Regions from separate parts of the Streptomyces noursei ATCC 11455 genome, predicted to be linked through region 1. Evidence: predicted binding sites of a transcription regulator. Region 1 holds the regulator's gene; each other region holds the start of a gene.

Region 1 (3,990 bases):
TAGGTCGTCGCCCCAGACGCGCTCCACCAACTCCGCGTCGTGCCGCCCCTCCACGTAGATGCGACCGGCGCGGGCGACCCGGGCGCGCGCCCCGGGGACCGCGATCGAGCCGGACGCGGTGCGCGCCGGGCCGCTCGGCGCCGGACGGCTCTGCGGCCGGACGAGGGTGACGGTCCTGCCCTCCAGGAGGAAACCGCGCGGCACCATCGGGAACACCCGCTGCTTGCCGAAGCGGTCCTCCAGCGTGACCGTCGGGCCCTCGGCGGTCTTCTCGCACCGCAGGACCGCGCCGCAGTAGCCCGTCACCACCTCCTCGACGACCAGCCCGGGATCGGCCGGCACCTCGGGCACCGGCTTCGGCTTCTTCCAGGGGGGAGTGAGGTCGGGGCTGTAGTGCCTGCTGTGCATGCGGGTCTGCTTCCTGGGGATCGGCGGGGCGGTGGGCCCCGGTGCACGGGGCGCCGGGGCGACGGTCGACGGGGTGGCGGATCAGGGCGAGTCGGCGCCGAAGCGGGCTGCCAGGGCGTCCCGCTGGGCGCGTACGAAGCGGGCGTCGACCACCGCGCCGTGGCCGGGCACGTACACCGCGTCCTCGCCGCCCAGCGCCAGCAGCCGGTCCAGCGCGGCGGGCCAGAGCCGGGGCAGGGCGTCCCGGCCCGCCTGGGGCTCGCCGGACTCCTCGACGAGGTCGCCGCAGAACACGATCTCCCGTTCACCGGCCCGGCCCGGCACCAGGACGGCCAGGTCGTGGGGGGTGTGACCGGGGCCGACGTTGGCCAGCAGCACCTCCCGGTCCCCGAGCCGGACGGTCAGCTCCCCGTGCACGTGGTGGTGCGGGGCGACCAGCAGGTCCGCGGCCTCCGCCGCGGTGTCCGGGTCCACGCCGTGCCGGACCGCGGAGTCCCGCAGCTCCTCCTTGCCGTGCCGCAGCAGCTCGGCCATCCCGGTCGCGCCGAACACCTCCACCCCCGCGAAGGCCGCGGTGCCCAGGACGTGGTCGAAGTGCGCGTGGGTGAGCGCGACATGCGTCACATCGCGGCCCAGTACCGCGCGGACCGTCCGGCGCAGTTCGGCCCCGGCGCCGAGCGTCGGGCCGGTGTCGACGATCAACACGCCCTCCGAGCCGGCGATCACGCCGATCGTCTCGTCCCAGCCGGGCATCCGGCGCCGGACGACACCCTCGCCGAGCCGCTCCCAGCCCGCCTCTTCCCATGTGGTGCACATACCGAGACGCTAGCCCCTGTCGTCGAACTCCCGCCTGCCGTCCGGCGTCCGGCACGCACCGCGGGCATCGGACGGGAGCGCGGCGAGAGTGCGACGAGGGGCCTGGCGCCCCCGCGGTAGCGTGGCCCGGAACCGGTGGTGAGCGGCCGGACGCCGGTCCCGTACGGATACCGCCCGGGGCATCGGCCCGGGGCCGTGGCGGGGCGGGATCAGGGGGACCTCGGGGTGCGATCAGGGGGCTCTCAGAGGCGACCCGGGGGTCGGATTCCGCGGTGGTGGGTAAGCCCTCGGTACGCCCGCCCTTGCCGCATCCGTGCTACCCGGCCGTACACTGGCTCCGGGTCTGGCACTCGGCCCGTGCGAGTGCCAGGAGAAGAGACGACACGGCGGGACGGCCGACTGGAGGTGGCGGAATGCTCAGTGAACGCAGGCTCGAAGTGCTGCGCGCCATCGTCCAGGACTATGTCGGGACGGAGGAGCCGGTGGGCTCCAAGGCGCTCACCGAGCGCCACAAGCTGGGTGTCTCCCCGGCCACCGTCCGCAACGACATGGCGGTCCTGGAGGACGATGGCTACATCGCCCAGCCGCACACCAGCGCCGGCCGGATCCCGACGGACAAGGGCTACCGCCTCTTCGTCGACAAGCTCGCCGGCGTCAAGCCGCTGTCCGTCCCCGAGCGACGGGCGATCCAGAACTTCCTCGACGGCGCCGTCGACCTGGACGACGTGGTGGGCCGCACGGTGCGCCTGCTGGCGCAGCTGACCCGGCAGGTGGCGGTGGTGCAGTACCCGTCCCTGACGCGGTCGACGGTCCGGCACGTCGAACTCCTGGCGCTGGCCCCGGCCCGGCTGATGCTGGTGCTGATCACCGACACCGGCCGCGTCGAGCAGCGGCTCATCGACTGCCAGACACCGTTCGGCGAGACGTCCCTGGCGGATCTGCGCGCCCGGCTCAACAGCCGGATCGTCGGCCGCCGTTTCACGGACGTCCCGCAGCTGGTGCAGGATCTCCCGGAATCCTTCGAACAGGACGACCGGGCCACCGTCTCGACAGTACTGTCGGTACTGCTGGAGACTCTGGTGGAGGAGACCGAAGAGCGGCTCATGATCGGCGGCACCGCCAATCTGACGCGCTTCGGGCATGATTTCCCCCTGACCATCCGGCCGGTGCTGGAAGCCCTCGAGGAGCATGTGGTGATGCTCAAGCTGCTCGGGGAGGCCAAGGACTCGGGCATGACCGTGCGCATCGGGCATGAGAATGCTCACGAGGGCCTGACGTCCACCTCGGTCGTCACCGTCGGATACGGTTCTGGCGACGAGGCCGTCGCGAAATTGGGCGTGGTCGGACCGACCCGCATGGACTACCCCGGAACGATGGGAGCGGTACGCGCAGTGGCACGTTACGTCGGACAGATCCTCGCGGAGTCGTAAGTGGCCACGGATTACTACTCGGTCCTCGGTGTCGGTCGGGACGCCTCGCAGGACCAGATCAAGAAGGCGTTCCGGCGGCTGGCGCGCGAGCTGCACCCGGACGTGAATCCGGACCCCAAGACCCAAGAGCGGTTCAAGGAGATCAACGCCGCCTACGAGGTCCTCTCGGATCCGCAGAAGAAGCAGGTCTACGACCTCGGCGGCGACCCCCTCTCGCAGTCCGGCGGTGCCGGCGGCGCGGGCGGCTTCGGCGCGGGCTTCGGCAACTTCTCCGACATCATGGACGCGTTCTTCGGCACGGCCTCGCAGCGCGGCCCGCGCTCGCGGACCCGCCGCGGCCAGGACGCCATGATCCGCCTCGATGTCGAGCTCAGCGAGGCCGCGTTCGGCACCACCAAGGACATCCAGGTCGACACCGCCGTCGTCTGCACCACGTGCAGCGGAGAGGGCGCGGCGCCGGGCACCTCGGCGCAGACCTGTGACATGTGCCGCGGTCGCGGTGAGGTCTCGCAGGTCACCCGGTCCTTCCTGGGTCAGGTCATGACCTCCCGGCCCTGCCCCCAGTGCCAGGGCTTCGGCACGGTCGTGCCGACGCCGTGCCCCGAGTGCGCGGGCGACGGACGGGTCCGCTCCCGCCGCACCCTCACCGTCAAGATCCCGGCCGGTGTCGACAACGGCACCCGGATCCAGCTGGCCGGCGAGGGCGAGGTGGGTCCCGGTGGCGGCCCCGCCGGTGACCTCTACGTCGAGATCCACGAGCTGCCCCACCCGGTGTTCCAGCGGCGCGGCGACGATCTGCACTGCACGGTCACCATCCCGATGACCGCGGCGTCACTGGGCACCAAATGCCCGCTGGAGACGCTGGACGGGATGGAGGAGGTCGACGTGCGGCCCGGCACCCAGTCCGGCCAGTCGATCCCGCTGCACGGCCGCGGCGTGACCCACCTGCGCGGCAACGGCCGGGGCGATCTGATCGTCCACGTCGAGGTGCAGACCCCGACCAAGCTCGACCCGGAGCAGGAGGAACTCCTGCGCCGACTGGCCAAGCTGCGCGGCGAGGAGCGCCCCCAGGGCCAGTTTCAGCCGGGGCAGCAGGGGCTGTTCTCGCGGTTGAAGGACGCGTTCAACGGGCGGTAGTCGTTCGGCCGCTCGCCCGGGAGTGTTCCCCGGGCGAGCGCGGCACGAAGCAGGAGCCACCTCGACCGGGGCGGCGGTCCGGGAGTTTCCCGGTGACCGCCGCCCCGGTTCTGGGTGGGGCGCCGGGCGTGACACGATGTGGGCATGCCCACCGCGCTCACCGATTTCTGCCGTCACCCCATCGTGCAGGCCCCGATGG
Region 2 (3,990 bases), 730 kb from region 1:
CCCGGCAGCCGTTCGCGATGCTGACGATCGGCATCGTCCTGCTCGTCCAGTCCACCACCGGCTCCTACGGCACCGCCGGCGCGGTCTCCGCCGCCACCGGCGTCTCGATGGCGCTGTTCGCCCCGCAGAGCGGCAAGCTCGCCGACCGGTTCGGTCAGCGCACGGTGCTGATCCCCGGCATCCTGGTGCACGTCGCCGGCGTCTCCGCCCTGATCGCCCTGGCCCTCGCCCACGCCCCCCTGTGGGCGCTGCTCGCCGTCGCCGTCCCCACGGGCGCCTCGACGCCGCAGGTCGGCCCGATGGTGCGGGCCCGCTGGGCGACGAAGCTGGGCGGCAGCCCGCTGATGCCCACCGCCGCCGCCTTCGAGTCGGTGACCGACGAGTTCACCTTCGTCGTCGGTCCGGTGCTGGCGACCGCGCTGTGCACCGGCATCCACCCGGCCGCCGGCCTGGTCGCCGAGGCCGTGCTGACGCTGGCCGGCGGCCTGCTGTTCGCCTCCCAGCGGCGCACCCAGCCGCCCGTACACCGCGGCTCGTCCGACGACCAGCCGCGCGTCTCCGCGCTGTCCGTCCCCGGCGTGCGCGTGCTGATCGTGGCGTTCCTCGGCATCGGCTCGGTCTTCGGCGGCATGCAGGTCTCGCTGACCGCGCTCACCGAGCACATCGGAGCACCCGGCATCAACGGCGTCCTCTACGGGATCTTCGCGGGCGGCAACATGCTCGCCGGCATCGCCTGCGGCGCGATCGCCTGGAAGGTCGGCCCGCGCCGCCGGCTGCTGGTCGCCTACGGGCTGCTGGCGCTGGCCACCACCCCGCTGTGGGCCGTGACCTCGGTCCCGCTGCTGGGCGCCGTCGGCCTGGTCGTCGGCCTGTGCATCGCCCCGGCGCTGATCACCGGCTACACCCTCGTCGAGTCCCTGGTCCCGGCCACCGCCCGGACCGAGGCGTTCACCTGGCTGACCGGCGCGGTGGCGCTGGGCCAGGCGGCCGCGGCCACCGCCGCCGGCCAGCTGGCGGACCGCTTCGGCCCGAGCTCCGGCTTCCTGGTGCCGCTGGCCGGCACGGCGCTGGCCCTGGTGGTGCTGCTCTCCCTGCGGGCCTACCTGGCGCCCCGGCCCTCGAAGGTGGTCACCGGGTCGGCGACTGGCGCCGACACCGGCGCCGAGGCCCCCGCGGAGACCGTCGCCGACGAGCGGGAACGCGAGCTGAGCCGCGCCTGAACGAGCGTGGAACCGGGTCCGGTGCCGGGCGTGGAGTCGGTCACCGTGCGGCGTTCACGGTGGACTGATCCGCCGGAATACTGCAAGATGGAGCGTCGTTAGCACTCAATGAGTGAGAGTGCCAGGAGGAAGTCAAGTGCCGACCTACCAGTACCAGTGCACCGCGTGCGGCGAGGGCCTTGAGGCCGTGCAGAAGTTCACCGACGACGCGCTCACCGAGTGCCCCAGCTGCAACGGACGCCTCAAGAAGGTGTTCTCGGCGGTCGGCATCGTCTTCAAGGGCTCCGGCTTCTACCGCAACGACAGCCGCGGCTCGTCGTCCAGCAGCAGCCCTGCCGGCAGCTCCACGTCGTCGAGCGGCTCCACCTCCTCGACGTCCTCGTCCTCGGCGCCCTCCTCGACCTCGTCCTCGACGTCGTCCGCCTCGTCCTCGGACAGCAAGTCGACGGCCTCGGCGAGCACCGGCTCCGCCGCCTGACCTGCGCCGACGGTCGGCCGCACCGCGGCACCGGCCATCGGACCTCCGGGCCCCGCCACTCCCCACCAGGGAGCGGCGGGGCCCGCCGCGTTTCCCGGCCCGCAGCTGATCCACCGGGTCACCGGCGGGCCGCCGTCGCGCCCCGATAGTGTGACCGCATGGCTGACGCGGAGATTGGCGTTATCGGCGGGTCGGGGTTCTACTCCTTCCTGGACGACGTGACCGAGATCACTGTGGACACCCCCTACGGGCGCCCCAGCGATTCCCTGTTCCTCGGCGAGGTTGCCGGCCGTTCGGTCGCCTTCCTGCCCCGGCACGGCCGCGGGCATCACCTGCCGCCGCACGGCATCAACTACCGCGCCAACCTCTGGGCGCTGCGCTCCGTCGGCGTGCGGCAGGTCCTCGGGCCGTGCGCGGTGGGCGGACTGCGACCCGAGTACGGCCCCGGCACGCTGCTCGTCCCCGATCAGCTCGTGGACCGCACCAAGTCCCGCGCCCAGTCGTACTTCGACGGCGTACCGCGCCCGGACGGCAGCGTTCCCAACGTCGTCCACCTGACCTTCGCCGACCCGTACTGCCCCGCCGGCCGCGAGGCCGCCCTCGCCGCGGCCCGCGGCCGGGACTGGGAGCCGGTCGACGGCGGCACCCTCGTGGTGATCGAGGGCCCGCGCTTCTCCACCCGCGCCGAGTCGCGCTGGCACGCCGCCCAGGGCTGGTCGGTGGTCGGCATGACCGGCCACCCCGAGGCCGTCCTGGCCCGCGAGTTGAGCCTGTGCTACACCTCGCTGACCCTGGTCACCGACCTGGACGCGGGCACCGAGACCGGCGAGGGCGTCTCCCACGAGGAGGTCCTCAAGGTCTTCGGCGAGAACATCAGCCGGCTGCGCGAGGTCCTCTTCGACACCGTCGCCGCGCTGCCCGCCACCACCGAACGCGCCTGCCTGTGCACGGACGCGCACCAGGGGTGGGATCTGGGGATAGAGCTGCCGTAGCGGCCGGGGGGGGGCGGCCTCCGCAGGGGCGGGGCCGGCCTTCGTCGGGGCGGGGCGGCGGCTGCCGCCCCCCTGCCGGGTGACGGAGTTGTCCACAACCGCGGGGCCGTCCACAGGCCGGAGCGGGCCGCGGCGAAGTGCGGCACGGTGGTGATCGCCGGGTCCGAACGCCGGTCCCGCTTTCCGCACCACAGGCGGTGACGACCATGCCCTCCCCCACCCCGACCCCGTCCCTTCCCGCACCCCCGCGGTGTGAAGTGCCCCACTTCGTCCCCGTCCGCCCGGGTGGCGTCCGCACCCGATGGCGCGCGGCGGGACGCCGGCGCCTGCTCGCCGCCGCGCTGGCAACGACCGCCGCAGCACTGGCCACCGGCCTGACGCACGGCCCCGCCCGCACCGCGTCCGCCCCCGTCGCCCACCCCGCCGCGGCGGAGTGCGGGGAGCGATGACGATGCCGGGTACGCGTCAAGATCGAGTGGCGTCTCCCGCTCCGGGCCGCGAGACTTCTCCGAGTGGCGGGGCACCTGCCGCGCGCCCGTCACGAGGGCGCGCCCGCACCACCGATACCGATGCCGCTATCGGCACCGCCGCACCCATCACCGCCGCGAGGACTCCACCGAGCGGCCGGGTCCGCCGTTCCCCGGCGGCTCCCCGATCCCGCCCGGCCTCGCCTCCGCCTCCTGCGATCCGGCCTCGGCACGGTCCGGTCCCCCCGGTCCGTCGCTCCCGGCCGGCCATCCGCACTGACGCTCTGGTCGATCGCCGGTTCGTGTTGCGTGATTGGACACCCGCGCCCCGCCCTGCCGTAAGTTGCGGTGCTGATTGTCGGTGCACCGTCCAGAGCAAGCGTGGAAAGAGGCTGTCAGGTGAGCGAGAACAAGAGCGTCCTCCAGGGGTTCAAGGACTTCCTGATGCGCGGCAACGTCATCGAACTCGCGGTGGCGGTCGTCGTCGGTGCGGCGTTCACGAGCATCGTCAACGCGGTCGTCAAGGGCGTCATCAACCCGATCGTCGGCGCCTTCGGCTCGCAGAACCTCGACAACTACCAGACCTGCCTCAGCACCTGCTCGGTGGACAAGAAGACCGGCCTGTACGTGGACGGCATCTACGTCCTGTGGGGCTCGGTGCTCAGCGCGGCGCTGACCTTCCTGATCACCGCGGGCGTCGTCTACTTCCTCATGATCCTGCCGATGAACAAGTGGAAGGCCCGTCAGGACGCCAAGAAGCCGGCCGAGGACGCTCCGGCGGCCCCGACCGAGATCGAACTGCTCACCGAGATCCGGGACGCCCTGATCGCCCA
Region 3 (3,990 bases), 2.1 Mb from region 1:
AGGTCGTCAGGCCGCAGAAGCCGAACACCATCGCCAAGTCGCTGGCGATCGGCAACCCGGCGGACGGCCCGTACGTGCTCGACATCGCGCGCCGCACCGGCGGGGCCGTCGAGGACGTCACCGACCCGCAGATCGTGGACGCGATCAGGCTGCTGGCCCGTACGGAGGGGATCTTCGCGGAGACCGCGGGCGGCGTGACCGTCGGCGTGACCAGGAAGCTCATCGAGAACGGCGTGCTGGACCCGTCGCTGACCACCGTCGTGCTGAACACCGGTGACGGCCTGAAGACCCTCGACGCCGTCGCCGCCGGGCCCACCGCCACCATCCGGCCGGACCTGGACGCGTTCCGCGCGGCCGGCCTGGCCGGCTGAGCCGTCCCTCCGCCCGCCCGTTCCGCACCCCCCGTACCTCCTGGAAGGCAGAACCATGAGCGTCAAGGTCCGCATCCCCACCATCCTGCGCACGTACACCGGCGGCGAGGCCGAGGTCACCGCCGAGGGCGCGACCCTCTCCGAGGTGATCGCCGACCTGGAGAAGAACCACCAGGGCATCGCGGCCCGGGTGCTCGACGACGCGGGCAAGCTGCGCCGCTTCGTGAATGTCTACGTCAACGACGACGACGTCCGTTTCGAGCAGGGACTCCAGACGCCGACCCCGGAAGGCGCGGGCGTCTCCATCATCCCGGCGGTCGCCGGAGGCTGCTGATACGCCCGACGACTGTCCGGTGCGGCGCGATATGGATCGTATTCGCGCCAACTCTTTGCCGGTAGTGACCGGAAATTGCCCCGTCCGAGCTAAACGGACGGGGCAATTCCGTGTTGTGAAAGGCGATACCATTGGGGTGATCCCCCTCCGGTTATCTCCGTGCGCATGCCGAACGCATATGAGATCGCGGTGACTTGTGCGCAAGTTGTGTGCGCGATTTGTCGTTTGTGCCGCCTATTCCCGGCCCGACTTGGCCTGAGATAACGGGATTTGAGTGCATACGGCCGTTTCTCTGGCGCAAGAATTCTCGTCCGATTGACCTGTTGCGCTGGGCATTGGTCCGGATACATTCAGCGGCGGTCGACGCGTTCCGGCGCACGCCCCACGGGCCATTCCCGGGGGGTGAGGTCTGACCCGGGTCCGCGGAGTGCGGTCCTGTGCAAGGGCCAGTAATAGGGGAGTTAGGCATGGCTCAGGGCACCGTCAAGTGGTTCAACGCGGAGAAGGGGTACGGCTTCATCGCGGTCGACGGTGGTGCGGATGTTTTCGTCCACTACAGCGCGATCCAGATGGACGGGTACCGCACCCTGGAGGAGGGTCAGCGGGTCGAGTTCGAGATCTCGCAGGGCCAGAAGGGGCCACAGGCGGACATGGTCCGGGTCACCGCCTGAGGCGGCGGCCGACTGCATCGTTTCGCGGAAGGCCCGCATCCCCGAGTACGGGGTTGCGGGCCTTCTGTCGTTCCCGGGGGCCGCGCGCCTCGCGGGCGCGCGCGGGCGGAGCCAAGGGGCGGTGAGCAGGGGCTGGCGCTCGTCCCACGGACGGGGCCCGGCCCTCTCGCGGGCGGGCGGCCCACCGCCCGTCAGGCACCTGTACCCACCCCCGGCCCGAGTGTCACCACCATGGGAGACATCTCCGGAGCCGCTTGCACTCGATGGGTGCGAGTGCTAATCATTGCGTTAGCACTCTCCCCGTGAGAGTGCTGAATACGGACCGGGTCGGTGAGGCCCGCACGCCAGGTGGGGCAAGGAACCACACGGCATGCAGGCCGTCCGTCGCGGGCGCCAGCGCGGTCCGAGCTTTCCTCCCCCGAACTCGACTTCGTTCGAGCCAGGGGGTACCCCCATCAGCCCGGAGGGACCACTTCACATGGCCAAGATCATCGCGTTCGACGAGGAGGCGCGGCGCGGCCTTGAGCGCGGTATGAACCAGCTCGCCGACGCCGTCAAGGTCACCCTCGGCCCCAAGGGCCGCAACGTCGTCCTTGAGAAGAAGTGGGGCGCCCCCACGATCACCAACGATGGTGTTTCCATCGCCAAGGAGATCGAGCTGGAGGACCCGTACGAGAAGATCGGCGCCGAGCTGGTCAAGGAGGTCGCGAAGAAGACGGACGACGTCGCCGGTGACGGCACGACGACCGCGACCGTTCTGGCCCAGGCGCTGGTCCGCGAGGGCCTGCGCAACGTCGCCGCCGGCGCCAACCCGATGGCCCTGAAGCGCGGCATCGAGAAGGCCGTCGAGGCCGTCTCCGGTGCGCTGCTCGACCAGGCCAAGGAGATCGAGACCAAGGAGCAGATCGCCTCCACCGCCTCCATCTCCGCCGCCGACCCGCAGATCGGCGAGCTCATCGCCGAGGCCATGGACAAGGTCGGCAAGGAAGGCGTCATCACCGTCGAGGAGTCCCAGACCTTCGGTCTGGAGCTGGAACTCACCGAGGGTATGCGCTTCGACAAGGGCTACATCTCGGCGTACTTCGCGACCGACATGGAGCGCATGGAGGCGGCGCTCGAGGACCCCTACATCCTCATCGTCAACTCCAAGGTCAGCAACGTGAAGGACCTCCTTCCGCTGCTGGAGAAGGTCATGCAGTCCGGCAAGCCGCTGCTGATCATCGCCGAGGACGTCGAGGGCGAGGCCCTGTCGACCCTGGTCGTCAACAAGATCCGCGGCACCTTCAAGTCCGTCGCGGTCAAGGCGCCCGGCTTCGGTGACCGCCGCAAGGCCATGCTCGGCGACATCGCCATCCTCACCGGTGGCACCGTCATCTCCGAGGAGGTCGGCCTCAAGCTGGAGAACGCCGGTCTCGACCTGCTCGGCCGCGCCCGCAAGGTCGTCATCACCAAGGACGAGACCACCATCGTCGACGGTGCCGGTGACAGCGAGCAGGTCCAGGGTCGCGTCAACCAGATCCGCGCCGAGATCGAGAACAGCGACTCGGACTACGACCGCGAGAAGCTCCAGGAGCGCCTCGCGAAGCTGGCCGGCGGCGTGGCCGTCATCAAGGCCGGTGCCGCGACCGAGGTCGAGCTCAAGGAGCGCAAGCACCGCATCGAGGACGCCGTTCGCAACGCGAAGGCGGCCGTCGAGGAGGGCATCGTCGCCGGCGGTGGCGTGGCCCTGCTGCAGGCTTCCTCGGTCTTCGAGAAGCTGGAGCTGGACGGCGACGAGGCCACCGGTGCCGCCGCCGTGAAGCTGGCCCTGGAAGCCCCGCTCAAGCAGATCTCCGTGAACGCCGGCCTCGAGGGTGGCGTCATCGTGGAGAAGGTGCGCAACCTGACCCCGGGTCACGGCCTGAACGCCGCGACCGGCGAGTACGTCGACATGATCGCCGAAGGCATCATCGACCCCGCCAAGGTGACGCGCTCCGCGCTGCAGAACGCCGCCTCCATCGCGGCGCTGTTCCTCACCACCGAGGCCGTCATCGCCGACAAGCCGGAGAAGGCCGCCGCGGCCGCTCCGGGCGGCATGCCGGGCGGTGACATGGACTTCTGATCGACCTCTGGTTGATCAACGTCCGCTCGTTCGCCGGGGCGGTACCCCTCTCCCAGGGGTACCGCCCCGGCGGCGTTGTGCACCGGGCGTCACGGCAGGCGGTCCAGGAGCCAGGCGGACAGCTCCTCGGTGATCAGGGTGTGCTCCTCGCTCCGCGAGGCCAGGACGGAGTCGTCCAGGGGGCTCCCGGCCGGCGTCAGGTCGTCGATCGGGGTGTAGAGGTCGGCGTGGTGGGCCGGCTCCCGCACGGCGACGGCGCTCACCGCCGGGACGAAGCAGTGCTCCCGGATCGGATTGTCCACGGCGAAGCCGTAGAGGGGCTTTAGCTCGTTGAGCGCGTCGGCGAGGATGCCGAAGCCTTCCAGGGTGCCGCCGGGCGCGCCGTCGATGTCCGGCAGCCCGCTGGTACGGACCTCACGGGTCGGGACGGTGACCACCCGGAACTTGGCCACCAGGGCCTCGTCGCCCTCGGACTGGGTGCGCAGCTCCGTACCGCTGACTGCGTGGCCCCTG

The links. The regulator HrcA, encoded in region 1, represses chaperone genes, less so after heat shock. The targets are predictions, from matches to a motif close to TTNGCACTCNGNNNNNCNGAGTGCNAA.
Region 2: a site for HrcA is predicted at 1,319-1,345, ahead of SNOUR_RS43275 (FmdB family zinc ribbon protein). Genes of this name have one in related genera too.
Region 3: a site for HrcA is predicted at 1,665-1,691, ahead of groL (chaperonin GroEL). Genes of this name have one in related genera too.

The regions. Positions count from the first base shown of each region.
Region 1 covers NZ_CP011533.1:6,225,953-6,229,942, forward strand. Annotated here, with positions in the region: gene SNOUR_RS26360 (DUF3097 domain-containing protein) at 1-408, opposite strand, end outside; gene SNOUR_RS26365 (MBL fold metallo-hydrolase) at 490-1,224, opposite strand; gene hrcA (heat-inducible transcriptional repressor HrcA) at 1,638-2,654, shown strand; gene dnaJ (molecular chaperone DnaJ) at 2,655-3,791, shown strand; gene SNOUR_RS26380 (nitronate monooxygenase) at 3,936-3,990, shown strand, end outside.
Region 2 covers NZ_CP011533.1:5,492,023-5,496,012, reverse strand. Annotated here, with positions in the region: gene SNOUR_RS23385 (MFS transporter) at 1-1,220, shown strand, start outside; gene SNOUR_RS43275 (FmdB family zinc ribbon protein) at 1,357-1,698, shown strand; gene SNOUR_RS23375 (S-methyl-5'-thioadenosine phosphorylase) at 1,857-2,690, shown strand; gene SNOUR_RS23370 (hypothetical protein) at 2,897-3,139, shown strand; gene mscL (large conductance mechanosensitive channel protein MscL) at 3,557-3,990, shown strand, end outside.
Region 3 covers NZ_CP011533.1:4,136,304-4,140,293, reverse strand. Annotated here, with positions in the region: gene thrC (threonine synthase) at 1-371, shown strand, start outside; gene SNOUR_RS17215 (MoaD/ThiS family protein) at 427-705, shown strand; gene SNOUR_RS17210 (cold-shock protein) at 1,173-1,376, shown strand; gene groL (chaperonin GroEL) at 1,855-3,477, shown strand; gene SNOUR_RS17200 (hypothetical protein) at 3,567-3,990, opposite strand, start outside.